One region of the Paraburkholderia sp. WS6 genome, then DNA from elsewhere that is predicted to be linked to it. Evidence: riboswitches for the same ligand, from Rfam matches in the RefSeq annotation. Region 1 holds a riboswitch; each other region holds the start of a gene.
The links. A riboswitch is a leader RNA that binds a small molecule or an ion and turns the genes downstream of it on or off. The one in region 1 is predicted to bind cobalamin.

Region 1 (9,926 bases):
ATTTCGTCCGCGTCGCGTGGTGTTTTGTCGGATGGATTCGACGCGCGCGCGGCCTGCCTCGGCTTGGACTCAAACACGGAGAGCGCGCGTGTCCGATCCTAACGATAGTTCGATCCCGGTTCTGAACGAGATTCTCGTGCCGGGCCATCCTGCCCAGGCGCGCCAGGTGGAGGGTGGCGCAGCGGCGCCGGCTACCCAGCCGGCGGCCGATCCCGCGACTGCGCAAGAACCGGTCCTTACGCCGGAACCCAGGCACGAGCCTGAGCCGGTGCTTGCGCCAGAAACCCTGCAGGCACAGAAGGAGCCGACGCTCGCGCCGGAGCCCGCGCACGTGGCTGAGCAAGCGCACGTGGCTGAGCAAGCGCACGTGGCGGAGCAAGCGCATGTGTCGGAGCAAGCGCATCCGGCCGAGCACGCCCACCCGAAAAAGCGTTCGAGGGCACACCATGCTGCCGATCACCGGCACGGACATGAGCCGGCCTTTGCGTCTGCGGGCGTCTTCGACCGGGCTGAACCGCATGCGCCGATCGAGGCGGGTACGATCGTGCCGCCGGATATCGCTCACGAAGCGCAGCCGCAACCGAATCTTGATGCCGATGTCATCGCCGAACGTCTGCGTGGACGGTTCGCGGGTTTTCTGACGGGCGAGGGGCGCGGCATTATCGAAGCACGTTGCCGCGATGCGTTGCAGGATCACACGTCCTGGCTCGTCAACCAGATCACGCGCGAAGTGGCGCTGGCGCTGGAGACGGAATTGACCGGCTGGGTCAGGGAAGCGGTCGATCAGGAGATCGCGCGGCGCTCGGGCAGCGCCTGATCGTGGCTGGGGGCGTGCCGTTATCCGGGCGCGCTCACCGCTTTCATCAAGCGGGGTTCATTTGAGTTTTCGTTTAAGCGCCGTTATTTGAGCGTCATCACCCAGCTCGCCAGCGTAGCCGCCTGATCGGGCGTGAGTTGCGTATTCGCGGGCATCGGCACCGCGCCCCACACGCCCGTGCTGCCATCCAGAATCTTGTGCTTCAGATAGGTAGCGGCATCCTCGCGGCCGGCATATTTCGAGGCGACGTCATGCAGCGCCGGTCCCATGAAGGGACGTGTCACCGAGTGGCAGCTCATGCAGTTCTGCTGCTGGGCAAGCGCGAGGGCGGTGGGCACTTCCGCGTGCGCCGCCGGACTGCCGGCGCCTAACATAGCGCTCAGCACGCTGGCCGCCGCGAGCGCTGCATACGACATTGATTTCATTCTGGTCTCCGTCGGTGCAGGTGCCCGACTCGTAGTGCATGCATTATAAAAGGAAAGGGGCGCACGGTTTCCCGTGCGCCCCTTTGCGCTTTTTCGTAACTGACGCAGCCGACGTGGCGTCGAGCGATGCTGCGCGTAAGCCCCGGCCAATCGAGGTGAATCGAGGCGGATCAGCGCAGCGTGTGCTTAATGCCCGCTTAGCCCGTCACCGCGCCCTTGTTGGCCGGCAGCGCCAACGCGGAGTACTTCGCCAGCACGCCACGCGTGTAACGCGGCTTCGGTTGCTGCCATGCAGCGCGGCGGCGTTCCAGTTCGGCGTCGTCGATGTTCAGTTGCAGGAGCAGCTTGTGCGCGTCGATCGTGATCGAGTCGCCTTCCTGCACAAACGCGATCGTGCCGCCCACGAAGGCTTCCGGCGCGACGTGACCGACCACCATCCCCCACGTGCCGCCCGAGAAGCGGCCGTCGGTGATCAGGCCGACGCTTTCGCCGAGTCCCTTGCCGATGATCGCGGACGTAGGCGCGAGCATTTCCGGCATGCCGGGGCCGCCCTTCGGGCCGAGGTAGCGCAGCACGACCACGTCGCCGGCCACGATCTTGTCGGCCAGAATCGCTTCCAGCGCGCTTTGCTCGTCGTCGAACACGCGGGCCGGGCCGGTGATGACCGGGTTCTTCAGGCCGGTGATCTTGGCGACGGCGCCGTCGACGGCCAGGTTGCCCTTCAGGATCGCCAGATGGCCTTCCTTGTACAGCGCTTGCTCGATCGGGAAAATCACCTGCTGATCGGCGCGTGGCTTGCTCGGCACGTCCTTCAGTTCTTCAGCGATCGTCTTGCCGGTGATCGTGATGCAATCGCCGTGCAACAGGCCTGCGTCGAGCAGGATCTTCATGACTTGCGGAATGCCGCCGGCCTTGTGCAGATCGGTCGCCACGAACTGGCCCGACGGCTTCAGGTTGCAGATCACCGGCACCCTCTTGCGCATGCGCTCGAAGTCTTCGATGGTCCATTCCACTTCAGCCGCGTGGGCGATGGCGAGGAAGTGCAGCACGGCGTTGGTCGAGCCGCCCGTGGCCATGATGACGGCCACGGCGTTTTCGATCGACTTCTTCGTGACGATGTCGCGCGGCTTCAGATCCTTCTTGACCGCTTCGACCAGCACCCGTGCCGATTCGGCCGCCGAGTCGACCTTTTCCTGGTCCGGATTGGCCATTGTCGACGAATACAGCAGCGACATGCCCATCGCTTCGAACGACGAGCTCATCGTGTTGGCGGTGTACATGCCGCCGCACGAACCCGTGGACGGGCACGCGTTCTTTTCGACCCCTTCAAAATCTTCCTGCGACATCCGGCCGGCCGTGAATTCGCCCACTGCTTCGAACGACGACACGATGGTCAGGTCGGTGCCCTTCCAGTTACCCGGACGGATCGTGCCGCCATACACGTAGATGCTCGGCACGTTGGTGCGCAGCATGCCGATCATGCCGCCCGGCATGTTCTTGTCGCAGCCGCCGATCACGACCACCCCGTCCATCCACTGGCCCTGCACGCACGTCTCGATACAGTCGGAGATGACTTCGCGCGACACCAGCGAGTACTTCATGCCTTCGGTGCCCATCGACATGCCGTCCGAGATCGTCGGCGTGCCGAAGATCTGCGGATTCGCGTCCGCGCCCTTGACCGCGGCGACGGCCGCGTCGGCCAGACGCTGCAGGCCGGCGTTACACGGCGTGATGGTCGAGTGGCCGTTGGCGATGCCGATCATCGGCTTGTCGAAGTCGGCCTTTTCGTAGCCGAGTGCGTAGTACATCGAGCGGTTCGGTGAGCGCGCCACGCCTTGCGTGATGTTCTTCGAACGACGGTTGTATGCCATGGGGAACTCCAATCTGTTTTGTTTTGATCCGTGCTGCGTATGCGGGGCTCAGGTGCTGCCGCAAAGGCTGCGCTGACGCTGCCAATGCGTTGCCGGCGGCGTCGGCCGATACGGCGCTTCTGGTCAGTTCAGTTTAGTTCCGACGCGTTGCGCAAGGGTGCAGTTTTGCGAAGCGCGTGTCCAATATATTATTCAGGCTCGATTAGGTCGTAAAATGTATTAATCATGTTGCCTACGATTCCTGACCTGCGCCAGTTGCGCTATTTCGTGACCGTCGCCGAAGAAAAGCACTTCGGGCGGGCGGCCGTGCGTCTTTCCATGACGCAGCCGCCGTTGTCGCAGGCGATTCGGGCGTTGGAGGAAACGCTCGGCGTCGAGTTGTTTGCGCGCACCAAGCGCTCGGTGGAACTCACGCCGGTTGGTGCTGACCTGCTGCCCGAAGTGCAGCGCCTGCTGGCGAGCGCCGAGGGGCTGCGGCCGCTGGCGCAGAGCCTCGCGCGAGGCGAGGCCGGGGCGCTGTCGCTGGCCTTCGTCTCGACGGCCGATTACGGCCTGCTGCCGTTGCTGCTGCGCGATTTCGGCGTGCGCCATCCACGGGTGCGCCTCGAACTGACCGAAGCCACCAGCGACGTCCAGATCGAGGAACTGGTGGCCGGGCGCATCGACGCAGGCCTCGTGATCGCGCCGCTACCGTCGCGCCATGCCACCCAGCTCTCGTGGTTGCCGATCGCCCGCGAGCCGCTGGTGATCGCGATGTCGACGGATATGGCGCAGCGCGTGGGCCGCGCCGCCGGCTCCAAGGCTGACTCGCACGCGGAGTGGCTGGAAACGCCCATCAGCCTGCGCGACGTCGCCGACGAGCCGCTCGTGATCTTCCCAAGACGTCTGGCGCCAGGCTTTTATGACATCATTATGGATTGCTACGGCGTGGCGGGCCTGGCACCCCGGGTCGGCCAGGAGGCGATCCAGATGCAGACGATCGTGAGCCTTGTGTCGGCCGGGATGGGCGTCGCACTGGTGCCGCAATCGTTGCGTAATCTGCGCCGCACTGGTGTCGTGTACCGGCCGCTCTCCGAATCGGTGCCGGCGATCGAGACGGGGCTGGTCTGGCGCACGGCGGAGGTGAGTCCGGTGTTGGCCGGCTTCATCGAGATCGTCCGAGCGCACGCGGCCACCATGGAGGCGCAGTTCGCGGCGCCTCGTGTTTAGGCGAGCCTAGGTGAGCCGCTGCCGCGAACGCATTGCAAGCGAAACCGTCCAACGCATGCGCCGCATGATGCGCCCACCGCCGGCTGCTACTTGAAACTCGACTAGAAATCCGCTTCTGAACCTGAACTGCCCATAACAACACGATGCTCATTCACCCGAATTTCGACCCCGTTGCCATTCATCTGGGGCCGCTTGCTGTGCGCTGGTATGGACTGATGTACCTCGTTGCGTTCATCGCGGCGATCGTCGTCGGCCGGTTGCGGCTGCGTTTGCCGTACGTCGCCGCACAGGGCTGGACCGCTAAGGATATCGACGACATGCTGTTTTACGGCGTGCTCGGTACGATCCTCGGCGGCCGGCTCGGCTACGTGCTGTTCTACAAGGCGAGCTTTTACTTCGCGCATCCACTCGACATCTTCAAGGTGTGGGAAGGCGGCATGTCGTTTCACGGTGGCTTCCTCGGCGTGACGCTGGCGATGGTGCTGTTCGCCTATCAGCGCAAGCGCTCGTGGTTGCAGGTCACCGATTTCGTCGCGCCAATGGTGCCGACCGGGCTCGCGGCAGGGCGCCTCGGCAACTTTATCAACGGTGAGTTGTGGGGCCGCGTGACCGATCCGTCAGCGCCCTGGGCGATGCTGTTTCCAGGCGCCGCGCCCGATGATGCCGCGTGGCTCACCGCGCATCCGCAACTGGCCGCGCAATGGCATCTGAACGACGTATTCGCGCAATATCACATGCTGCCGCGTCATCCGTCGGAGTTGTATGAGATCGCGCTGGAAGGCGTGGCGCTGTTCTTCGTGCTGTTCTTCTTCTCACGCAAACCGAAACCGATGGGCGCGATTTCCGCGGTGTTCCTGATCGGCTACGGCCTTGCGCGTTTCACGGTGGAATTCGCGCGTGAGCCGGACGATTTCCTTGGGCTTTTGGCAATGGGTCTCTCGATGGGCCAATGGCTCTCGCTGCCAATGATCCTCGTGGGCATCGGGATACTGGTGTGGTCCTATCGCCGTGCGCGGCGTGAACCGGCGCAGACGGTCGGCGCGAATTGAGCGCTACGTTTTATCGTAGTGAGCTGAGTAGCCAATGAAAAAAAGCCACGGCATGCCGTGGCTTTTTTCTCTACAGCAGGACGTCTGCCGTAAAAACGCGTTACTTCATCTGCACCGAGCCCGACACATTGACCGTTACCGTCGACGTGCCGCCTTCGATCGGCACCGGCGCGGATGCCTTAGCATCGGCACCCATTGCACGTGCGCTCATCATCATCATCGGACGGGGCATGACGCCGTTGTGGCCGACGTTGACTTCACGAATCGAATAGCCGTTGTAGCCGAACGCCTGCGCCGAAGAAGCGGCTTGCTCACGGAACGACTTGATGGCTTCACCGGTGAGCTTCTGCTCCGCGGCACGCTGCGCTTCAGGCGACAGCGAGAACTGCACGTTGCCGACCTGCATGATCGATGCCATCTGGCCTGCGAGTTTCGACGCCGCGGCGAAGTCGTGCGACTCGAGCACAACTTCAGTACGGCCGCGCCATGCGGAAATACGGCCGTCACGATCGGTGGACGGGTAGATAGAGAAGGAGCCGGTGCGAGCTGTTACGCCGTTCACGCCCTTGGCTTTTTGCAGCGCTGCGTCGGCGCGCTGGTTCAGCGTGGAGGTGAGCGCGGACGGATCGCTCGCTTCCTGCTCGTAGAACAGCGTGATATCGACGACGTCTTGCGGCACTTCCGAGCTTGCTTGCGCATTCAGCGACAGCACGCCGACGGGCTGATACTGCGTCACGCCTTGCGCGCGGGCCATGGCCGGCGTCAGTGCGAACGCGGCAGGGGCGGCGCATACGAGAGCGAGAGCGAGTGCACGTGCGGTGTTTTTCGTCATTCTTGGACTCCTTGCTTGAACAGGTTGTGCACGATTGGAGCGAACGCCATGCGATGGCACAACGTTTGCGAGTCCGTTAGGCGCTTGTAACCTGAGCTTGGTTCCCTAATTTGACGTTTGCTCAACGTTTGCTTTCATCCGCGCACAGACTTGCGCGTGAAACAAGCCGCAACGGGTCACATGTGCGTATGCAACGTTAAACAAGACGTTTGGTGATGAAGCGCCATTCAGCTTCGGTCACCGGTGTGATCGACAGGCGGTTGCCTTTGACGAGCACACGCATGTCCTTCAATTCCTCATGCTCGCGCAGCGCGGCAAGCGGAATCAACGGGATCTTCTTCTTGAACACCACATCGACGAGTAGCCAGCGCGGCGTTTCCTGCGACGACTTCGGGTCGTAGTAGGGGCTCTTCTTATCGAATTGAGTGGGGTCCGGATACGCGGTGGACGATACCTCCGCGAGCCCCGCAATACCTGGCTCCGGACAACTCGAGTGATAGAACAGCACACCGTCGCCGACCTGCATCGTGTCGCGCATGAAGTTGCGCGCCTGATAGTTGCGCACGCCAGTCCACGGCAACGTATGGTGCGGTGCCTGGGCAAGATGGTCGATGCTTGCTTCGTCCGGTTCGGACTTCATTAGCCAGTAGCGCATGAATCGAATTGAACGTTAAAGGTTTGATACAGCAAGAAAAATCGAGGCCCAAAGAAAAACGGCACCGAACCGAAGTCCGATGCCGTTTGAATAGGTCCCCGCCTTAGCCGCTAGGCCGGCATCCTGAACCGGGGGTTCAGAATTGGTCGCAGTTAGCAGCACTTCGGGTACATCAGACAGAGTGACGCGCACACCCGTGCTACAAATTTCCACAACCGTGCACATGGCATTGGTTCAAGGAATATATGACCTTGGCGAACCAGGCAGGGAAGTCAAACCGATTGAATTCAAAACGTTTGCATGAATCTTTGCTCATGCACCTCGTTTGAATCCGCAGCCGATCTCAGGACCGGCTACAAGATACTTTTACATGCTGTACTGCTGAATCACAGTACCCAGTTGCTCGTTCATCTGGTGCATTGTACGCCGGATTTCTTCAGCGGGAAATGCTTCTCCGTGCCGCACGCTGCTTTGCAGCTTAAGCAGTTCCGATGCCAGCGACAGCGCGGCCATGACGGCAATGCGATCCGTGCCGCGCACGTTGCTGCTATTGCGGATCTTCGACATCTCGGCGTCGACGCGTGCAACCGCTTCAAGCAGCGCGCCTTCAGTTTCCGGCGAGCAGGCGAGACGATAGGGCACGCCGAGAATCGATACTTCGATCTGCTTGGTGGTCATGCATTTTCTCCATGGCGGGTGACGTCGCTCTCCGCTTCTTCCTCATGCGGCGCGGCCTCGAGCAGATCGAGCTGATTGTCCGGCTCGCTGTGCGCGCGGGCCCGCGGCAGTTTTTCGAGGATCGCATTGAGGCGCACCTGTGCATCGTCGATCTTTGCCGACAGCGCGTCGCGTTCCGCCTGCAGTGCATCGCGCTCCTCGCGCATCAGCGCGAGTTCCGTGCGCGTGGCCTCTGCTTCGGCGCGCGTTTGGGCGAGCTGATCTTCGAGCGCGAGCCGCGCTTCATTGTGGCGTTGGCTGATCGTGATCAGCTTGCCGATATTCTGTGAAAGTGTTTCGAGTTCGGTGAGCATCTGCTGCGTCCTCTAAAGACATCGCATTTTAGCGCGGAATGTCGCACGTTCCGACAATTGTCTCGTTTCGAGACGTAACAACATCGCTTTGTGCAGGCTTTTGTCGACCATATGATGAAAAACAACTCATGCATCGGACAATAACCTGCACTTAACAGAACAGTTTGCGCACGGATTAACCATTCTTGACGGACCTGAAGGCCGCTCCTAAACTGGCCGCACTTTGGTGCTCGCGCACGCTTTTCCACAGTGTGCGCAGTTAAACGGGAAGCAGGGCGCGCGCCTCGTCTGAACGCGCTAACCTGCGCTGCCCCCGCAACGGTAAGCGACCGCATTCGTCATGCAGGTCGATCCTGATCGCGTGTTTGAAGCTGAACACGCGAGTGTGCCACTGCGCGTCACGCGTGGGAAGGCGGGATCGATGTGTCGCCAGCCCGGATACCGGCCAGAGGGAGAGGTTCGTTCCCGCGCAAACGTAAAACAACGCGGGCGCCTCGTTACGCATCGGCCCGCGGGGAAGCGGGCCGCGCACGCTATCCACAGGAATGTCATCCCATGCTGTCCCCCATCGCTCGCGCGGCGTTGCTCGCTGTTGCGAGCCTGCCGCTCGTCGTGCATGCTCAAGCTGCTGCTTCTTCTTCGTCGCCCTCTTCTTCTTCTTCTGCCGATACGGGGGCGACCGGTTCGTCACCCGCGGTGTTGTCGCCCGTTGTCGTGACCGCGGAGCGCGGGCCGCAACCGCTCGCCGATGCGATCCCACAGACCACGCTGTTCGATCAGCAGGATATCGCCGATACGACCGCGACCGATTTGCCCGGTCTGCTGCAACTCGCGCCCGGCGCGCAAATTTCGCGCACCGGTGGCCCGGGCTCCACGACGAGTCTGTTTCTGCGCGGCGCGTCGTCGACGCAATCGCTTTTGCTGATCGACGGCGTACGGGTCGACTCCGTGAGCCTGGGCGCGCCGCAACTCGCGCAGATTCCGCTCGACCAGATCGATCACGTCGAAGTGGTGAATGGCAACGTGTCCGCGCTTTACGGCTCCGGCGCAATTGGCGGCGTGGTGCAGGTGTTCACCAAAGACGGCGGCGACCATCCGCCGCGTTTCAATTTTTCGGTGGGCTATGGCAGCTATCACACGCAGACGCAGCAAGCCGGTGTGAACGGCGGGCTGGATAAAGACGGCAACACCACCTTCAGCATTTCGCTCGCGCGCTCGAAAGATGACGGTTTTTCGTCGCTCAATCCGTCACAGGCACCCAACGCGAATCCGAACGCGAACGGCTATCTGAACGAAAGCATCTCGGCTTCGCTGCGTCACAAGTTCAGCGACAAGTGGGACGCGGGCGTCACCTATTTCCAGTCGAACGGCAATAACAGCTACGACAACGCGTACGGTGTGCCGACCGATCTGAACAACCTCTACAGCAAAGTGCGCCAGGTGTCGGTGTTCGCGAACGGCAAACTGACCGACTGGTGGACCACGCACTTCATCGTTTCCGAAGGCGACGACCGCAGCGTGGCGAATACCAACGGCATCTACAACGGTCGCTTCGATAGCGACAATCGCCAGTACACGTGGCAGAACGATTTCGCGCTCGCCGCGCAGCAAAAACTGCAGGTCGGCTATGAGCATCTGGATCAGAGTCTCGACTCGGATACGTTCGCCGCTCCCGACCGGCATGTCGATTCGGGCTTTGTCGGCTACACGGGGCGCTTTGGGCGCAATCAGATTCAGGCCAACGTGCGGCGCGATCAGTATTCCGATTTCGGCGGGGCGAACAGTTACTATCTCGGCTACGGCTTTGACATCACTGAGCATTGGAAGGCGACTGCAAGCTATTCGGATTCGTTCCGCGCGCCGAGCTTCGACGATCTGTACTATCCGATCAGCGGCAATCCGTCGATCAAGCCGGAGCGCAGCCATTCGATCGAAGCAGCGTTGCAGTACGCGTCGAACGCGCTTGGCGTGATGCGTCTTAGCGTGTTCCAGACGCGTTATTCGAATCTGATCGACTACGAGCAGGTTACGCCCGGC
Region 2 (9,926 bases), on a different contig from region 1:
GATCGGCCTTGCGTTGCGCATCCACGGCGACCGGGTTGTCGGCGAACTGGCCGCTCGCCGCCGCCGGGCCGTCAACCACGGTGACGACCGCGTCGACGGTAAAGCTATTCTTGATCTGCGGCCAGTTGAACGCCTGGACCAGCGGCTTCGGCAATGCGAGGCCGGACGTCTCGATCAATACATGATCGATCTGCTCGCGGCGCTCCACCAGCTTTTCCATCACCGGGAAAAACTCTTCCTGCACGGTGCAGCACAGGCAGCCGTTCGCGAGTTCATACAGTTGCCCTTCAGCCTCAACACCGTTTTCATCACAACCGATGCCGCAACCCTTGAGGATTTCCCCGTCGATGCCGAGTTCGCCGAACTCGTTGACGATCACCGCGATGCGCTTGCCGCCCGCATGCTGAAGAATGTGCCGCAGCAGCGTGGTCTTGCCGCTGCCGAGAAAGCCCGTGACGATGGTGACGGGGATCTTGCGCATTTGAGTTTGCATCTGAGGTCTATCCGTAGGAGTTGCTCGTGCACGCCGGGGCATTGTGTACAGGTTGGGCAAACGGGGCACATGCCCCAAACCACGACATTAACCAGACACGGGGACGAACAACGGCGTTGCCGAGGCAACCGAAAAACAGAAAACGAGAATGAGGTCATGAACGCGCCACCGCATCCCCGCGATGGTCGTTCTTCGTAGTCTGGCCGGTATCCGGGCTGACGAAAGCGCCGCTTCCCCTTCCCGGACGAGTGGTTTCTCGCCCAGTGGTTATATGCCGACGCGGCCTTGCGCGTGGACATCGAAGCCGGCTCCGCGGCGCTCTTGAACGCACCGCTTTTCGCTTACCGTTGCGGGGGCAGCACAGGTTGACCCGGTCCATTGCAGGTGGGCACCCTGTTTCCCGTTTAACTGCATGCGCACGAGCGCGCACGCGAGCACCAAAGTGCGTGCGAGTGTAGGCCGAGCGCCCCGTGCCGTCAAGGAAACGCGGGCTGCGGCAAGGCCTTTCCACAGTGCCGGCGCGGCCCGCCGTGTGCTATCGTATGCGCGCGTTTGGTGCCCGCATATGCGTTCGCATGTGCAGTTAAACGGGAAACAGGCCGCGCTCGCTGCGCTCAACCTGTGCTGTCCCCGCAACGGTAAGCGACCTGCGGTGCTTTCGCATCGCGCATGCGTTTTTGATGCCACTGTCCGACGAATCCGGACGGGAAGGCAAAACGCATGAGGCCGCCAGCCCGGATACCGGCCAGACGCGGAGGCAGCGAACGTCACGCTGCCGGCCGCCGGAATCCGCGAGGGACGGATGTGAAGGCGCTGAAGCACGACGTGGCGCGGCCGTTGGCGTTTCCCTGTGAGAAACGCGGCGAGCAGCGTTATTCGTCGCGCGTAATCCGTAGCACCGCATGACCTCAATTTCCGTCGCCTCCGGCCTCATCGAGCCTCATCCGTTTCCGTTTATCACGACATGGCGCACGCCATGCACGCCGCAATGAGCCGCGCCTGGCTGATCGGCGCCGGCCCCGGCGATGTCGAACTGATGACGCTCAAGGCAACGCGCGCGTTGGCGCAAGCCGATGTGGTCCTGGTCGACGATCTGGTGAACCCCGACGTGCTGCAGTTCGCGCGCGCCGACGCGCTGGTCGTGTACGTCGGCAAACGTGGCGGGCATCCGTCGACGCCGCAGGCCGGCATCGTCGCGCAGATGCTCGAGCATCTGCAGGCGGGACGCAGCGTCGCCCGTTTGAAAGGTGGTGATCCGTTCGTGTTCGGCCGCGGCGGAGAAGAACAGCAGGCGCTACATGCCGCGGGCATTAGCGTGGACGTGATCAACGGCATCACCGCCGGGATTGCGGCGCCCGCGGCAATCGGCATTCCTGTGACGCATCGCGATCACGCGCAAGGTGTGGTGTTCGTCACCGGACACGGCGCCGGCAGCGGCGAGCCGGACTGGGCCGCGCTCGTCGCCACGCGGATGACGCTGGTGATTTACATGGGCATGCGGCGGCTGAACGAAATCGTCGACGCGTTGCTCGCGGCCGGGATGAGCGCCGATACGCCGTGCGCGGCGATCGAATCGGCTACGCGCCCCGAGCAACGGCATGCGCTCGCGCGGCTCGGCGAGTTCGCGGATACGGTCTCGCGCGCCGGGCTCGGCTCGCCGGCGATCGTGGTGATCGGCGGTGTGGCGTCGCTGGCGTTGGCGCGGCATGCGGTGAATGTTGGCAGCGAACCCCGAGGACACGCAATGAAAACGCTAACCGTCGGTATCGGTTGTCGTTTGCACAGCTCCGCCGAGGAAATCGAAACGGCTGTACGTGCCACGCTCGGCTCGCATCCATTCGATGAAATCAGCACGATCGCCTCGGTCGACGTCAAAGCCCAGGAAGCCGGCTTACTCGAATTCTGCGCACGTCATGCGCTGCCGCTGAAGCTGTTCAGCCGCGAGCAAATTGCGGCGATCTCCGTGGACGATCCGTCGGCGGCCGCACGCGAGCATCTCGGCATAGACGGCGTCTGTGAGCCGTGCGCCTTGCTCGCTGCGGCGGCCGAATCTGGTGCAGCCCATGCCTCAATTGGCTCAATTACCCCAATTGCCTCGTTTGCAGCCGATACCCCCAACGCACGGCTACTCGTGCGCAAAACCGTACATGCCGGCGTCACAGTCGCGATAGCATCGACCACCGCCCGCCGCGCCTGCGAACAGACAAACGACGACACTCAAGAACAGGACCTTCCATGAAGACCGATCCCGAATCCCATCAGCGCATGACCGAACGCCGGCGCGAGGGCCATGAGAAAAAGCAGGCCAGCGCCACCGTCGAAAAAGGTCTGCTGATCGTCAATACCGGCACCGGCAAAGGCAAAACCACCGCAGCGTTCGGCATGGCCGTGCGCGTGCTTGGGCACGGCATGCGCCTCGGCGTCGTGCAATTCATCAAGGGTGCGCTGCATACGTCGGAGCGCGACTTCCTCGGCGCAATCGCCAATTGCGACTTCGTCACGATGGGCGACGGCTACACCTGGAACACGCAGAATCGCGACGCCGACATCGCCACCGCGCGCAAAGGGTGGAACGAAGCACGCCGCATGATCGAAAGCGGCGACTATCAGATGGTGATCCTCGACGAACTGAACACGGTGCTGAAGTACGAATACCTGCCGCTCGACGAAGTACTGTCGGTACTGAACGCGCGTGCGGAGATGCTGCACGTGGTGGTGACCGGCCGTCACGCGCCGGACGCGCTGATCGAAGCCGCCGACCTCGTCACCGAAATGCGCATCGTCAAGCACCCGTATCGCGAGCAAGGCGTGAAAGCGCAGCGCGGCGTGGAGTTCTGAGCGATGTCCGCGTGCCCCGCCCTGTTCATTAGCGCGCCCGCGTCGGGCCAAGGCAAGACCACGATTACCGCGGGTCTGGCTCGCTACCATCGGCGGCAGGGGCGACGCGTGCGCGTATTCAAAACGGGCCCCGACTTTCTCGACCCGATGATCCTGGCGCGTGCCAGCGGGGCGCCAGTCCTGTCGCTCGATCTGTGGATGGTGGGCGAGTCGGCCTGTCGCAATCTGCTCGCGCAGGCGGCCGCCGAAGCGGATCTGATTCTGATCGAAGGCGTGATGGGTCTGTTCGACGGCACACCGAGCAGCGCCGATCTGGCAACCACGTTCGGCGTGCCGGTACTCGCGGTGATTTCGGCGAAAGCCATGGCGCAGACCTTCGGCGCGGTCGCTTTCGGCCTTGCGCAATTCAGGCCGGAGGTACCGTTTTACGGCGTGCTCGCCAATCGCGTCGGTTCGCCAAGGCACGCGCAAATGCTTGAAGAGGCTTTGCCGCCGGACCTGCGCTGGTGCGGGCACATCAGCGGCAACGACGAGATCGAGCTGCCCGACCGCCATCTCGGCTTGCATCAGGCGGCGGAGATCGACGATCTTGACACACGTCTGGATCGCGCCGCCGATGCACTCGCGCAAACCGCGCTGGCCGAATTGCCGCCGCCGGTCGAATTCGGCACGCCTATAGAAGAAGCACCGCCGCGCCTTCTGGAAGGCAAGCGCATCGCCATTGCGCGCGATGCCGCGTTCTCGTTCATCTATCCAGCCAACGTCACGCTGTTGGCGACACTCGGCGCGCACATCGATTATTTCTCACCGCTCGCCGATGAAGCGCTGCCGGAGCATGCCGACGCCCTGTACCTGCCAGGCGGCTATCCCGAACTGCATGCGGAATTGCTCGCCCGCAATCTGCGCAGTGCCGCAACGATTCTCGCGCATGCTGCAGCAGGCAAACCGGTCGTCGCCGAATGCGGCGGTATGCTCTACCTGCTTGAACAGTTGACCGACACGGACGGCACCACAACGCCGATGCTCGGCCTGCTGCCCGGCCATGCAACAATGCAAACGCGCTTCACCGCGCTCGGCATGCAACAGATCGACAGCCTGCACGGTTCAATGACCGGCCACACATTTCACTACTCAAAGCTGACGACGCCGCTCACGCCGCTGCGTTCAGCCACCCGGCCAAATAACGATGCCCCCGGCGAGGCCGTATTCCGCGCCGGCTCGATCGTGGCAACCTATATGCATGCTTATTGGCCCTCCAACCCGGCCTTCACGGCCGCCCTGTTCCATGGCGAAGCCTTTTAACGATTCCGAACGCGAAGCCGTCTACCGCGCGATTTACGAGCGGCGCGACATGCGCCATTTCGTGCGCGACCCGGTTGACCCTGCCGTGCTGCAACGCCTGCTCGATGCGGCGCATCATGCGCCGAGCGTCGGCTTCATGCAGCCATGGCGCATCGCGCGCATTACCGACCCGGCTTTGCGCACGGCGCTGCACGCGAGCGTCGAAAGCGAACGCCTCGCCACCGCCGACGCACTCGGCAAGCGTCGCGAAGAGTTCATGAAGCTGAAAGTGGAAGGCATGCTGGAATGCGGCGAACTGCTGGTGATGGCGCTGATGGACGGCCGCGAGCGTCACATCTTCGGACGCCGCACCTTGCCGGAAATGGACCTGGCTTCCGTGGCGTGCGCGATCCAGAACATGTGGCTGGCCGCACGGGCGGAAGGTCTGGGAATGGGCTGGGTGTCGCTATTCGACGTCGACACGGTGCGTACGCTGCTGCATATGCCCGAGGGCGCACGGCCGGTGGCGATCCTGTGTCTCGGCCACGTCGATCAGTTCTACAGCGAGCCGATGCTGGAAACCGAACGCTGGGCGAGCCGCATGCCGCTCGCCGATTGCGTGTTCGAAAATCGCTGGCCGGCAGACGACAAAGCGCCGGAATAACGCGGGCGCAGACCTCTGACTGCTACGGCTGAAGAGGCTTGACCGAAACCACATCCGGCACGCCGCCCGCCTGATCGGCCCGCAGTTTCACGCGCCAGTCAGGCGGCGCATCGAACGGAAATTTTGCCAGCGCGCTTTTCACGAGCACAGGCATCGCATGCAGCGGGTCGGCATCTCGATCGCTGCTGGCCGCACTCACCTTGTAGACTTCCTGTCCGCTCGACTGCTCGAAAAACCGCAGTGTCAGCGCGTGCTGATAAGCGCGTCCGCCGAATAGCGAAAACGGCGGTTCGGGCGAGCGTTCGCACACGCCTGGCGTGCAGTCCTTCGCGCCCACGCCGATTGCGGCCGGCCGCGTGTCATACGCAATCGACAGCAAATAGTGCGCGGACTTGCCCGCCGAATCGGTGAAGCCGTTCTTCGCCAGCTCATCGCGCAGCATCGTTTCAAATTGCGGATGATCCGCGCTGGCATCCTGCGACGGCATGCGCGCAATCGTATAGGTGCGCTCGCCCTGTAGCACGGCCGAGGGATTCGCCGTGTGCACGTCGGCGTTCAAACCGGCGCATCCAGTCAGACTCGCCGCGGCCAGCACAGCACAGATCAATATCGCTTTCACCGGCTTCTCGCTTCGATAAGATGAGTGTTCATAGTCATGAGCGTGGCATTGTGGGTACGTCGGCTTGCGCTTCGTCGAGTGCCGGCAGGGAAATCGTAAACGCGGTCCCCTTGCCCGGCGCGCTGACCACCTCGACATCGCCGCCATGGCGCGTCACGACGGTCTTGACGAATGCCATGCCCAATCCGGCACCGCCCACTTCCGGCCGCTCCGTCTCGTGAAAGCGCCGGAAGCGCTCGAACAGGCCCGCCTGCTGCTCCTCGGGAATCCCATAGCCTTCGTCGCGAATCGTGCACGATACACGTTTTGCCACGCCAGGCGCGGCCATCTGCGCAAGCTCGCGCGGGGCACTGGGACCGCCGAGGCTCGTCAGGCTGCACGTGATCCGCGTATCCGGCGGACTGTACTTGACTGCATTGTTCAGGATGTTGACGAGTGCACGCGTCATCAGCGAGCGGTCGGCGCAGATCCAGTGGCCGTCGTCGGCATCGGTCCCGCCGGCCGTATCGGTTTGCAGCGTGATGCGCTTGGCGTGGGCCTGCGGCCAGACTTCGTCGCTGGCGTCGATCAACAGCTCGGTCATGCTCACCGGTTCGAGCACATAGGTTTGCGATTCGGCGCGCGCGAGTTGCACGAAATCGTCGGCGAGCGTCAGCGCGCGTTGCGCATAACGCTCGATGCGTTCCAGCAGGCCACGCGCGAGCACCGGCTCGCTGCGCGCCCGCTCGATCTCCACCAGCGCCAGAATCGAAGCCTGCGGCGAGCGCATATCGTGCGACAGCAGCCGCAACGCGTCTTCCCGTTGGCGCTCGGCCGCGTGCAAAGCCGATACGTCGACCAGGCCCGCGATCCAGCCCGTCGTCTCACCTTGCTCGTTCGTGCAATTCGCGTAGCGCAGCAGATGGTCGCGCTCGTGGGCGTCGCGCACCTCGACGCCTTGCGCCATCAGCTCGGCGAACTCGCCGCGCGCGGGATCGAGCAGCGCCGGCCACTGGGCATGCGCGAGGAGATTGTTCTCGGCGTCCGACGCTGCGCCACTATCGATGGTCTTGACCAGCGTCAGGCCGCCCAACACGGCCCGCATCGGCCGGCCCTCCGGCAGCGGTGCGTCAAGACGCGCGAAATGCGCCTTGGCGGCGTGGTTCGCAATCAGCACGATGCCTTCCACGTCGCTCACCAGGATCGGCTCGGGCATGCTGTCGAGGCTGTCCCACACGAAGCGTTTCATGTCCTGCACGCGCTGCGCCGCCTGCGCCATCAGCGCCATATGCTGCTCCAGCACGTCACCGCCGAACTCGCGGCGGCGCTGTGGCGTTTCCGGCAGGAGGTGCGGCTCGTCGGCGAGGCGTTGCAACTCTTCGCGCAGATAAGCCATCGTCATTTCGAGGCGCCGCCAGTTCCAGATCGGATACACCACGATCAAACCGGCGATCGCCGGCACCGGCGACATCCACAGCCGCGCGCCGTACAGCAGCGCCGCGCCGCCGACGGTGGCAAGCGCGCCCAACGCGGCGGTCAGCAGCAGCGAGCGACGCGGCGACAGCACCAGAAAGCCTGCGAGCAGCGCGGCGAGCGGCGCCAGCGACACCGCGAACAGCACCCAGGGCTCGGCGGGCTCGAGTTCGCGACCGGTCAGCAGCGTATCGAGCACGTTCGCGTGGATATAGACACCGGGCAGCGGCCCCAGCTCGCCGGACACCGGTGTGGCAAAGCGGTCGTACAAGCCGGACGCGGTCACGCCGATCAGCACGATGCGTCCGCGCAGCTTGTCCGCGGGGACATTGCCGGCGAGCACATCCGCAAAACTCAGCTTCGCGTAGTTCTGCGCGTTCGGACCGAAAGGAATCAGGAAGCGGCCCTCGCCTTCGTCATGGTCATCGGATTGGGCCGCCGCCTCACCGGAAGACGGCCGGCGCGGCCGCTCGTTCAGTTGCACCGCGCCACGCTCGACGGCCTGGGCGACCGGCACCATCAATTGCGGCCAGCGCGAATTCGCGTCGCCCTCGAACCGCGCGACGCTGCGCACGATGCCGTCGCTATCGACTTCAAGGTTGATATGCCCAAGCCCGGCTGCGGCATGCACGAGCGGCGCCACCGGCTCGACCGCGACGCGCTGGCCGGCGCTGTCCGGCGGCGTCAGCAGCATCGGCAGATAGGTGGGACTCAGGGCGACCGCGCGGGCGAGCTCGGTGTCTTCGGCATTGGCTTCGGTAAACAGCACGTCGTAGATCACCGTGGCGGGCTTCGCCTTCGCAATCTGTTCCAGCAGCCTCGCGTGGACGCTGCGCGGCCATGGCCAGCGGCCAAGCTGCGCAATGCTGGCGTTGTCGATTTCGAGTACCACGATATCGCGCAGCAACGGTTGCGCGCGCAGACTCAGAAACCGGTCGTAGACCAGATGATCGACGCCGGCAGTCAGCCGGCCGAGCGAACTGAGCAGAATCACCACGATGCCCAGGCAGCCGATCGCCACCCATTCGAGCAGGAAGCGGCGGCCGGCACGCCGTCCGAGGCGGGCGCGCGGGTCGAGGCTCAGGCGCGTGTGTGTGGTCGGCAAAGCGTGGCGTGGTTGAGAACTAAGGAACGGGTCGATTGTCGACCCGGCCCCGTGAATCTACCAGCGTCAGCGTGCAAGCGTAAACGAGCGGACCGCGCTGCTCTTCTCGTAGAAGCGGCCGTTTTCGAACTGCTCGGCGACAATCGTCCAGTAGTAGACGCCGCCCGGCAGGTCGCTCACCACGATCTGGCCGCCCGTCAGATCGGTCTTGTCGACGAGCGGATGGCGCAGGTCGGCGGTCGTGGCCAGCACAAAGCGAAAGCGCGTCTCGACCGTGGAACGGCTGACGAACCAGCGGAATTCGTAGTCGAGGCTGCCGGCGCGCGGGCCTGCCGACGCATCCAGACCCAGTTGGCGCCGCTCGAAACCGTAAACCTGCGGCAGGCCTTCGAGTCCGTTCGCGTCGATCGCGGCGATACGGACGAAATACGTACCGTCGGCCAGATCGCCGAAGTCCGCATGCGGCGCACTCACGCGCAGATCGCGAATCAGGTCGAGCTGATCGGCATCGCGCGCAATCTGTACGCGATAGGCCACGGCGCGCTCGGCGGGGACGAGGTCGAAAGCGACCGTTTTGCCGTCCTGCACTTTTGCCGGATCGGTAAGCGACGGCGCGGCCAGCAATTCCACCGGACCGCCGATCGCGCCGCCGGCTCGCGTGATACTGCCAAAGCGCGCCTTGACGAGTTGCGCCGACGCCTGCAGCGGCACGCCGGGTGCCGGCGCGGAGATCCGGCCATCGACGGCGGCCGGGTCGACGCCGACCGCGCCGTCCAGCACTTCCACTGCCGTGGTTTGTGCGTCGCCGTCGTAGGCGACCTTGAAGCGCGTACCGCGCACGCCCGCCACAACCGATGGCGAGCGGATCTGGAAGCGGTCGTCCTTTTTGGTGGCATGCGTGACCTGGCTCTCGACTTCGCCATGCTTCAGATCGAGTACGCGATCGCCCGCGCCGGTCAGCACGGTGCGCCGCAGCGTGCCGATATCGAGCACACCATCCTGCGACACCGTGACGTAGGAGCCGTCCGACAACTCCAGCGTGACAAAGCCGTTATGGCCGGTGCGAATGCGGTCGCCTTCGCCGAGCGTCGTGCCCGCCGTGAGCGGCGTATAAGGATTCTTGCCGAAAGCGTGCTCCGCCGGACCGCTCGTCGCGATCACGCGCGCCGACTCGGGGTCCTGTCTGAGCCTGTCGGCCGGCAGACGCAGCGTGATTCCGGCCGGCAAGCGGCGTGGCGCGGGCACATGATTCAGGCGGCTCAACATGGCCCAATCGCCGGAGTCGCGCAGATAGCGGCCGGCGATTTCGTACAACGTGTCGCCGTCGTGAGTCACGTAGGACACATAGACCGGCGCAGTCGTTCTGGTACGTGGCTTCGGCCCGCGCGACGATTGCGCATCCGCCGACACCGGCGCGAAGCACGTCATCGCAATCAGGCCGGCGGCCAGCATCGCGCCGGCGCGCAAGCCCGGC
Region 3 (9,926 bases), on a different contig from region 1:
CGCGGTGCTCAACTTCGGGCTCAGTCACTCGAAGGACGTCGCCGTGGTCACGTCGGATCAGTTGAAGGCGCTGTTGCAGAATCAGGTGGCGAGTCTTGCCGATAGCGACATGATCCGCATGGTGCTGCATCAGTCGCTGCACCTGACCTTTATCTCGATCTTCGCGATTGCGATTTTTGTGGTCGTGCTGCTGGGATTCGTGCCGGCGATCAACATCGGGCCGGCGAAGCAGGTGCCACTTGAAGCGTTATCGCCGCTTGAGGACTGAGCTTCGCTATGCGCCTGGCACCATTGTGACGTTTGCCTTCGTCATGAAACTGCTGCGCGTCAACCACCGTCCCGGCAGAGCCTCACCATCCACGCATAAACCGCATCCACCGCCGCGGAGCGCGCCGGTTGGGCGGAGCGCATCAGCCAGAGCGGCGCGAGTGCGAACCCCGCGACCTGCGGCAGGACCTCGACGCGCCCGCTCGTCAACGCGTCGCCGGCGGTGAGCCGGGACACCATCGCGATGCCCGCTTCCTGCTCGGCGGCCGCCACAAGGATGCGGGGGTCGTCGACCGTCATCGCGCGCCGCGTGCGCAAACCGCCGCGCCTTAACTCAGGCAACCACGGCGCCCACTCCGGACGCTGCTCGAGCACCAGCAACGGCGCCTGCGTCAACACCTCGGGAAAGGGCGCCGAACGCAGACGGCGCGCGGTCACGGGTCCGCAGATAGCGACCGCCTCCTCGTCGAGCAACGGCTCGCAGATCACTTCGGGCGTGCGGATCTCCTTCGTGGAAACGATCAGGTCGACATCGACACGATCGATCTCGTTGACCTCGTCCCCGGTAACGAGCCAGATCTCGATGTTCGGCATGGCCTCCGAAAACGCCGGCATGCGCGGCATGATCCAGCCCGTCGCGAACTGCGGCGCGCAATAGATGATCACGGAGTCGGGATTGCCATAGGGTTCGATGCGATCGCGCCCATCCGCGAGGGTCGTCATCGCCGACGTCACGGTCTGCGCAAACAGCACGCCGGCGGCCGTCAGCGCAACGCCGCGTCCAATCCGCCGGAACAGCGGCACCCCGGCCCATTCCTCGAGTTGCTGGATCTGATGACTGATCGCCGATTGGGTCAGCGCGAGTTCTTGCGCCGCGCGCGTGAAGCTGCCGAGGCGCGCGGCGGCGTCGAAAGCGAGCAAGGCCTGCAGAGGGGGAAGTCTTCGCATCGGGTCGCCACGGTCAGGGGAGATATTAGAAATATCGATACTTCCAGCAAGATTCTTCGCTTTTCGCCGGAATATTGCCTCGCAATCATAGCGCCAGTTGCCCTTCACACGCCGCATGCTGTTTCGTCAGACATGAGAAATATTTGTGTGACGGCGCTCACTGAAACTGACCGGATCGACGTGTATGACCCTGAACCTGAACGCTTTGCACCCCGCCTCGACCGCCCCTGCCGCGGGCACTGACGCGGCCGGCCAACCCCATGCGCCCACCTACGCCGGCGTGCTGTCCTTCATGCGCCGGCCCTATACGCGCGATCTCATCGGCGTCGACGTCGCCGTATCGGGCATTCCGCTCGACCTCGCGACCACCTTCCGCCCCGGCACGCGTTTCGGCCCGGCGGGCATGCGTGCCGCCTCGGTGCAACTGGCCGAACTGGGCGCGTTTCCGTGGGGCGTCGACCCGTTCGATCATCTGAACGTGGTCGACTACGGCGACTGCTGGTTCGACGCCCACAACCCGCTCGGCATTCGCGACGCGATCATCGCCCATGCCCGCGAGATTCTCGCCACGGGCACCCGCATGCTGACGCTCGGCGGCGACCACTACATCACCTACCCGCTGCTGGTCGCGCACGCTGAAAAATACGGCAAGCCGTTGAGCCTGATCCACTTCGACGCGCATTGCGACACGTGGCCGGACGACAACCCCGATTCGCTGAATCACGGCACGATGTTCTACAGGGCGATCCGTGAAGGGCTGATCGATCCCGCGCGCTCGGTGCAGATCGGCATTCGCACCTGGAACGACGACTTCATGGGCGTGCGCATTCTCGACGCGCCCTGGGTCCATCGCAATGGCACACAGGCGACCATCGACGAAGTGTTGTCGATTGTCGGCGATGCGCCCACCTACCTCACCTTCGACATCGACTGCCTCGATCCGGCCTTCGCGCCCGGCACGGGCACGCCGGTGGCGGGCGGCCTGAGCTCGGCACAGGCGCTGGAAATCGTTCGCGCGCTGGGCGCCGTGAATCTGGTCGGCGCGGACGTGGTGGAGGTGTCGCCACCCTACGACCACAGCGACGTCACCGCGCTCGCCGCGGCCCACCTTGCCGCCGATATGTTGTGCCTGATGCGCAATCAGAAGCTGCAACGCCATCAGCGTATGTAAGGCCGCGACCGCTCTGTTGAATCCTCTCTGGACGACCATCATGCCCCACACCTTCATGAAGCCGAGGCCGACCGCGCCGCTGCTGGCAGCGCTGTTGTTCTGCGCGTTCGGCACCGCCTCACACGCCGACGAAAAGCAGCTCAATCTGTACAACTGGGCCGACTACATCGCGAAAGACACCGTGCCGAACTTCGAGAAAGAGTCTGGCATTCACGTGCAATACGACGTCTACGACGGCGACGAAACCTTGCAGGCGAAACTGCTGACGGGTTCGACCGGCTACGACGTCGTGGTGCCGACCTCGAACTTTCTCGCCCAGCAGATCGCTGCCGGCATCTACCAGAAGCTCGACAAATCGAAACTGCCGAACCTGGTGAACCTCGACCACAGTCTGCTCAAGCTGGTCGCCGATGCGGACCCCGGCAACCAGTACGCGGTGCCGTGGGCGTGGGGCACCACGGGCCTCGGCTACAACGTCACGCGGGTAAAGAAGATTCTCGGCAACGATGCGCCGCTCGATAACTGGGACATTCTCTTCAAGCCCGAGTATCTGAGCAAGCTGAAGAGTTGCGGCGTGTCCATACTCGATGCACCGACCGATGTATTCGCGGTCACACTGCACTATCTTGGGCGTGATCCGAACAGCGTAAATCCGGCCGACTACCAGGCCGCGTACGACGCGCTAAAGAAGATCCGCCCGTACATCACGCAGTTCAACGCGACGAGTTATATCAACGATCTTGCGGGCGATGACATCTGTTTCGCGTTGAGCTGGTCGGGTGACGTGTCGATGGCGAGCCATCGCGCGCGCGATGCCAACAAGAGTTACGAGGTCAAATACTTCATCCCTCAAGGCGGCGCGCCGGTCTGGTTCGACATGATGGCGATCCCGAAGGATGCGCCGCATCCGGAGGCGGCGCTCGACTGGATCAACTACATCGAGCGCCCCGAGGTTCATGCCGGGATCACCAATGAGGTGTTCTATCCGAATGCGGACGCCGCCGCGCGCAAATTCGTGCGGCCGGAAATTCTCAACGATCCGACCGTGTACCCGCCTGAGTCCGTGTTGAAAACGCTGTTTCTGCTCAAGCCCTTGCCCGCTCAGATCAAACGTCTGGAGGGCAGGTTGTGGGCGCAGTTGAAAACAGGGGGATAACGAATCGGCGGTGTACGGATCAGCCGCCTTTCGCGTACAACGTCGACTCCGCGAATCCTTCAGCCGCCAGCACTTGTCCCACCAGGATCAGCGCAGTCCGCTCAATATTGGTGGACTGCACTTTGCCGACGATATCGTCGAGCGTGCCGGTGATTTTTTCTTCATCCGGCCAGCTCGCACGATAGATCACCGCGATCGGACACGCACCGCCGTAATGCGGCCGTAGTTCATCGACGATGCGTGCAAGATGGCGCACGCCTAGGTGAATCGCCATCGTCGCGCGATGTCTCGCGAGGTCGGCGAGTTGCTCGCCTTCCGGCATGGTCGTTTTGCTTGCAAAGCGCGTGAGGATCAGCGTCTGCGAAATATTGGGCAAGGTGAGTTCGCAGCCGAGGGTCGCCGCGCATGCCGCGGTTGCCGTCACGCCCGGTACGATCTCGTAGGGAATGTCGAGTTCGCGAAGTCTGCGGATCTGCTCGCCGATCGCGCCATACAAGGACGGGTCGCCGGAATGCACGCGTGCCACGTCCTGGCCTTTGTCGTGTGCGGCCTTGAGTAACGCGACGATCTGATCGAGGTCGAGTTCGGCGGTATTTACGACTTGCTCCGCGCTATGCCCCTCTAACACAGCGGCCGGCACCAGCGAGCCGGCGTACAGGATCACCGGGCAGCCACGCACGAGGCGCTGCCCTTTCACCGTGATCAGTTCCGGGTCGCCGGGACCCGCGCCGATAAAAAACACCGTCATTCATTACTCCATGATTCGTTTGGCCGGCATGACATGCATGCGCCATTTAACCTGAGACTTGCAACGCTTCCAGCAAGTCGGCCACGCTAGCAAACTCGCGATCGACTGCGGGCAATTCAGGGCGTCGCAGCATGACCACCGGCAAGCCGCGTTCGCGCGCGACCTCGAGTTTCGCTTCGGTGGCGCTGCCGCCGCTGTTTTTGCTGACGACGACATCGAATGCTTCCGCGCTGAACAGCGCTCGCTCCCCTTCGAGCGTAAACGGCCCGCGTGTCGCCAGAATTCGCGCACGTGGATTGGCTTCGTGTGCGCCGAGGCAGCGTATTGTCCAGAATTGCTGCGGCGGGATTTCGTCGAGATGCGCGAGCGGTTCGCGTCCGAGCGTGAACAGTGGTCGCTTGAATGAAGCAAGCGCGGCCGTAAGTTCGGTCCAATCGTCGACCATGCGCCAGTCGTCGCCAGCTTGCGGCTGCCAGCCCTCGCGGCGCAGCGCCCAGCACGGTACCTGCGCGGCGCCGCTCGCTTTCGCGGCATTGGCGCTGATCTGCGCGGCGTACGGATGTGTCGCGTCGATCACGAGGCTAATGCGTCTGTCCTCGATATAACGCGCCAACCCTTCGCTGCCACCGAAGCCGCCCACGCGCACCTCGCATGACAGATCGTCCGGCACCTTGCCAAGGCCCGCGAGACTGTACACATGCTCAGGACCGAGCTGCCTGGCGATCCGCAAAGCGTCGCCGGTGCCACCGAGCAGCAGGATCCGCATCATTGCGCGGCTCCGATCAGATTGCCCTGGCGATCGATCGCAAACATTTCGACCGCAACCTGCGGCGGCACGATAGCGCGCGCGATGGCAAGCGCGTGACGGCAGACGATATCGCCGAGCGGCACGTTTTGCGCGTGAGCCAACGCGACCGCCTGCTGACTCGTATTGGCGGCGAGGATCGCCGCCTGCAACGCGTCGTCGGCGCCATACTCCGCGGCCCAGGTCGCAAGCCGTTCCAGATCGATGCTCGAATTGCGGCTATGCAGATCGAGATGCCCGGCCGCCAGTTTGCTGAGTTTGCCGAAGCCGCCGCACACGCTCAAGCGCTCGACCGGCGCACGCTTCATATGCTTGAGCACCGCGCCGACGAAGTCGCCCATTTCGATCAGCGCGATGTCCGGCAGACCGTAATGCGCGCGCATCGCGTCTTCGCTTGCGTTGCCGGTGCAGGCCGCGAGATGCATGTAACCGTTCGCACGCGCGACGTCGATGCCCTGATGAATCGATGCGATATAGGCCGAGCACGAGAACGGCCGGACGATGCCGGTAGTGCCGAGAATCGACAAGCCGCCGAGAATGCCGAGGCGCGGGTTCATCGTTTTCAGTGCAAGTGCTTCGCCGCCTTCGACGCCGATCGTCACTTCGAAGCCGCCGCCGTACCCATGTTCCGCCGCGAGCTCGGTCAGATGCTCGGTCATCATCTTGCGCGGGACCGGATTGATCGCTGGTTCGCCGACGGGCAGCGTGAGGCCGGCGCGCGTCACGGTGCCAACGCCTGGCCCTGCGCGGAAGATCACACCCGGTTCGGCAAGCAGTCGCACGCGGGCGAATACGATCGCGCCGTGTGTCACGTCGGGGTCGTCGCCAGCGTCTTTCACCGTGCCCGCTTCCGCGCCGTCGGCGGTCAGGCGGCAGAACACCAGCGGCATCGGCACATGCTGGCCCTTTGGCAACACGATCTCCGCGACCTCGCTGACGATACCCGCGAGCAGCAGACGCGCGGCCGCGAGAGACGTCGCGGTGGCGCAACTGCCGGTCGTGTAGCCGCTACGCAGCGGTGCGGGTTGTTCGGGCGTTTCTTCGCGCATTACGGGTGGGGTGGTGAGTCTGCGGGGGTGGCTGAGGTGCCGGATGTGCAAATGGCGGGATTGATGCCACTAGCGGCGTTCGTGCTGCTCGTATTCCTCGTGCTGTTCGCGCCGCTCGCACGGAACGTGCCGTCGGCGCCGTCAGCCAGCTTCGTGACCTCCAGCAGCGTGATCGGCAGCGCCTGGCGCCACGTATCGAAGCCGCCAAGCGGCTGTGCGTCGGCCAGCGCAATGCGGGTCAACGTGCCACCGTGTTGCTCACGCCACGCTGCCAGCGCGGCCTCGCCTTGCAAGGTCACGGCATTGGCGACCAGACGCCCGCCGTCGCGCAGACGCGCCCAGCACGCGTCGAGCACGCCCGGCACCGTCACCCCACCGCCGATGAACACGGCATCGGGCACAGCCAATCCCTCCAACGCATCAGGCGCGCGGCCGGCCACCAGTTGCAAACCCGGCACGCCCAGCGCATCGCGATTGTGTTCGATGAACCGCTGCCGCTCCGCGTGCCCTTCGATCGCAATCGCGCGGCAGGTCGGGTGCGCGCGCATCCATTCGATGCCGATCGAGCCGCTGCCCGCGCCCACGTCCCAAAGCAATTCGCCGGGCGTCGGCGCGAGGCGTGCCAGCGTGATCGCGCGGACGTCGCGCTTGGTCAACTGACCGTCGTGGCGAAAGGCGTCGTCGGGCAAGCCGACGGTCAACGGCAGACGCGGAGCACCCTCCGTTGCACGGCATTCGAGTGCGATCAGGTTCAACGCTGCCACTTCGCCCGCAGACCACTGGTCCGCACGGCCATCGATACACCGCTCCAGATTGCCGCCCAAATGTTCCAGCACGGTCATCCGGGTCGCGCCGAACCCACGCGCATTCAGCAGTTCGGCCAGCGCGGCGGGCGTGCGCCCGTCGGCACTCAGCACGAAGACGCGCGCGCCGTCGTGCAAATGAGCATTCAGCGCCGGCAATGGCCTTCCCACCAGCGAAACCGTGGCGACGTCCTGCAACGGCCAGCCAAGCCGCGCGGCCGCCAGCGACAACGACGACGGCGCCGGCAGCACCCGCAACTCGCCTGCCGGCAACTGCCGCGCGAGGGTCGCGCCGACGCCGAACAGCATCGGATCCCCACTCGCCAGCACGCACACCGACCCCGTGCGCTCGGCCAGCAAAGGCGCGAGATCGAACGGCCTGGGCCATGCCGCGCGGCGCGCGGCGAGGCGCGCGGGCAGCATCGCCAGATGACGTTCGCCGCCATAAACCACCGACGCTTCCAGCAAAGCACGCCGCGCGGGCCTCCCCAAGCCGGCGAAGCCGTCATCGCCTATGCCCACCACGGTCAGCCATGCCGGCATGCATCCATCCTCTTTCTGTATCTTCAAATAATGCGCTGTGCCACGCCGATCAAAGCGTCCAGCCTCGTTGTGCTGTTCGAAAAAAGGCATAATACAGCCGCCGGTGCCCTTCGGGGCCGAAGAGGGAACACAGTGTTGCTGTGGCTGCCCCCGCAACTGTATGCAGCGAGTCCGCCTGCGCTCCGCGCCACTGGTTCGACCGGGAAGGCCGCGGCGGACCATGACCTGCCAGCCAGGAGACCTGCCGGCCAGACTGTTCGTGCCAGCCTACATCGGGCGGGGTGTACCGATGCCGTAGCAATCGCCGCTTTGCGGCTTGCTCGGGCCGTCGCGCGACGCTCAACCCGGTGTCCGTCTTGAATCAAGCTTCGCCCTCCACTGCTTTGCCCGATGCGGCCCTCGCGCTGCGGCCCTCGGCGTGCCCGGGGCTGCTGCGCATCGTCGCGGCGCGCGATGGGGGGATTTGCCGGATCAAATTGCCCGGCGGTGAGTTGAGCGCGGCGCAGGCCGCGGTGATCGCCGACGTCAGCGAGCGGCATGCGGCCGGTGTGGTCGAGCTGACCAATCGCGCGAATCTGCAGGTGCGTGGCGTGCGAAGCGGGCATGAAGCGGCGTTGATCGCGGCGCTGGTCGATGCGGGGCTTGGGCCGATTCGGGCGACCGGTGCGGTGGATGCTGACAACTTGCTGCTCGCGAGCTCGGCGGACGATGTGCGTAACGTGATGGTGAGCCCGGCTGCGGGGCGTGATCCATTTGCGCTGTTCGATACGAGGCCGCTTTGCATCGAAATGCTCACATTGCTGCAATCCGAAGCGCGTTTCGCGGCGCTATCGCCGAAATTCGCGCTACTGCTCGATGGTGGTGAGCGCCTTGCCAGGCTGGATCATCCGCATGATGTTTGGCTGGCAGCCATGCAGGCCGAAGACGGTGTGCGATTTGTGTTCGGATTGGCGGGTTGTCCGCCTGCCGTGGCGGACGCGGATGCGAATGCCTTCCCGCATATCGCGCGTACCGGCTCGCATAGCGCCGTTGACCATCCTCATCCGAATTACGCAGGCGCTCTCGCCGCAGTGCTGCCCGCGCAAGTCACAGACCTCGTCCGCGCGCTGCTGCATACGTTCCTCGATCTGGCCGCCCCAGATGCCACGCGCATGCGTCACCTGCTCGCCACGCATCCCGTCGACGCGCTATTGCAGCACGCTCAAACGTACGTCGATTTCCCACTGTCACGCGACACATCGCTTGCAAACTGGCTACGCCCCACGCCCGCCGATGCCACGTTGCGACTCGGCGCGCACGCACAGCGAGTCGTGGGAATGCTGCACGTAGGCGGCCAACCGCCGCTCGGACGCCTCGACGCCACGACCTTGCGCGGCCTCGCCACGCTCTCGCAACAGCAAGGCAACGGCACGCTGCGCATGACGCCCTGGCAAAGCGTGTTACTACCCGATATCGCAGCCGATGCCGCACCCACCGTGCTCGCTGAAATGAACGCGCTAGGCCTCGCATGCGATCCTGCGCAGCCTATGACACGTCTGATCGCCTGCGCCGGTTCCACAGGCTGTGCAAAAAGCCTCGCCGACACCAAAGCCGATGCGTTACGGCTAGCAGATCGCTTACCCGATGGCATCGACGTCCATCTGAGCGGCTGTCCGCGCTCATGCGCTGCCGCACATTGCGCGCCGTACACGCTGCTGGCTGCGGAGCCCGGCATCTACGACCTTTATCGACGCGACGGCCAGCCGGGTTTCGGCTCGCGCGTCGCGCACCAACTCACGATCGAACAGGCCGCCGACATGCTCGACCCATTGGCACACCCGGCCCGGAGCCCCTCAGATGCTTGATTACATTCGCGACGGTCAGGAGATCTATCGCCAATCCTTCGCGACGATACGTGCGGAGGCCGACCTGTCGCGCATCCCCGCCGACCTCGAGAAACTCGCGGTGCGCGTGATCCACGCCTGCGGCATGGTCGACGTCGTTGAAGATCTTCAGTTTTCCGAAGGCGCAGGCACCGCGGGCCGTACGGCACTGGCGCAAGGCGCGCCGATTCTGTGCGATGCCGGCATGGTGGCGCAAGGCATCACGCGCGCACGCCTGCCCGCGAACAACGACGTGATCTGCACGCTGACGCATCAGGACGTGCCCGCACTCGCACGCGAACTCGGCAATACGCGCTCGGCGGCTGCGCTCGAATTGTGGCGGGCGCGGCTGGCCGGCAGCGTCGTCGTGATCGGCAATGCGCCGACCGCCCTCTTTCACTTGCTCGATATGCTCGATGCCGGCGCAGCAAAACCCGCACTGATCCTAGGTTTTCCGGTCGGTTTTGTCGGCGCGGCCGAATCGAAAGCGATGCTTGCCGAAGACAGTCGCGGCGTGCCCTACGTCGTGGTTCACGGCCGACGCGGCGGCAGCGCGATGGCCGCCGCTGCCGTG

Region 2: it holds a riboswitch for cobalamin, as region 1 does, so the genes downstream of both, cobA (uroporphyrinogen-III C-methyltransferase) here and M0D64_RS27550 (TonB-dependent receptor) in region 1, are expected to answer to the same signal.
Region 3: it holds a riboswitch for cobalamin, as region 1 does, so the genes downstream of both, cobG (precorrin-3B synthase) here and M0D64_RS27550 (TonB-dependent receptor) in region 1, are expected to answer to the same signal.

The regions. Positions count from the first base shown of each region.
Region 1 covers NZ_JALQCK010000026.1:81,794-91,719, forward strand. Annotated here, with positions in the region: gene M0D64_RS27500 (DUF2486 family protein) at 89-817, shown strand; gene M0D64_RS27505 (c-type cytochrome) at 901-1,242, opposite strand; gene ilvD (dihydroxy-acid dehydratase) at 1,440-3,113, opposite strand; gene M0D64_RS27515 (LysR family transcriptional regulator) at 3,339-4,322, shown strand; gene lgt (prolipoprotein diacylglyceryl transferase) at 4,466-5,371, shown strand; gene M0D64_RS27525 (SIMPL domain-containing protein) at 5,472-6,203, opposite strand; gene M0D64_RS27530 (EVE domain-containing protein) at 6,400-6,858, opposite strand; RNA gene ssrS (6S RNA) at 6,950-7,131, opposite strand; gene M0D64_RS27540 (cell division protein ZapA) at 7,225-7,536, opposite strand; gene M0D64_RS27545 (hypothetical protein) at 7,533-7,889, opposite strand; cobalamin riboswitch at 8,097-8,354, shown strand; gene M0D64_RS27550 (TonB-dependent receptor) at 8,445-9,926, shown strand, end outside.
Region 2 covers NZ_JALQCK010000017.1:7,319-17,244, forward strand. Annotated here, with positions in the region: gene cobW (cobalamin biosynthesis protein CobW) at 1-493, opposite strand, end outside; cobalamin riboswitch at 677-950, opposite strand; cobalamin riboswitch at 1,030-1,258, shown strand; partial or broken gene cobA (uroporphyrinogen-III C-methyltransferase) at 1,482-2,198, shown strand; gene M0D64_RS20685 (cobalamin biosynthesis protein) at 2,238-2,732, shown strand; gene cobO (cob(I)yrinic acid a,c-diamide adenosyltransferase) at 2,729-3,331, shown strand; gene M0D64_RS20695 (cobyrinate a,c-diamide synthase) at 3,335-4,633, shown strand; gene bluB (5,6-dimethylbenzimidazole synthase) at 4,617-5,276, shown strand; gene M0D64_RS20705 (DUF4136 domain-containing protein) at 5,299-5,895, opposite strand; gene M0D64_RS20710 (CHASE2 domain-containing protein) at 5,930-8,452, opposite strand; gene M0D64_RS20715 (FecR domain-containing protein) at 8,519-9,926, opposite strand, start outside.
Region 3 covers NZ_JALQCK010000012.1:80,736-90,661, forward strand. Annotated here, with positions in the region: gene M0D64_RS16715 (MDR family MFS transporter) at 1-268, shown strand, start outside; gene M0D64_RS16720 (LysR substrate-binding domain-containing protein) at 328-1,215, opposite strand; gene speB (agmatinase) at 1,400-2,386, shown strand; gene M0D64_RS16730 (polyamine ABC transporter substrate-binding protein) at 2,442-3,542, shown strand; gene cobM (precorrin-4 C(11)-methyltransferase) at 3,562-4,290, opposite strand; gene M0D64_RS16740 (cobalt-precorrin-6A reductase) at 4,337-5,059, opposite strand; gene M0D64_RS16745 (cobalt-precorrin-5B (C(1))-methyltransferase) at 5,056-6,144, opposite strand; gene cbiE (precorrin-6y C5,15-methyltransferase (decarboxylating) subunit CbiE) at 6,144-7,490, opposite strand; cobalamin riboswitch at 7,575-7,754, shown strand; gene cobG (precorrin-3B synthase) at 7,847-9,334, shown strand; gene M0D64_RS16760 (precorrin-8X methylmutase) at 9,327-9,926, shown strand, end outside.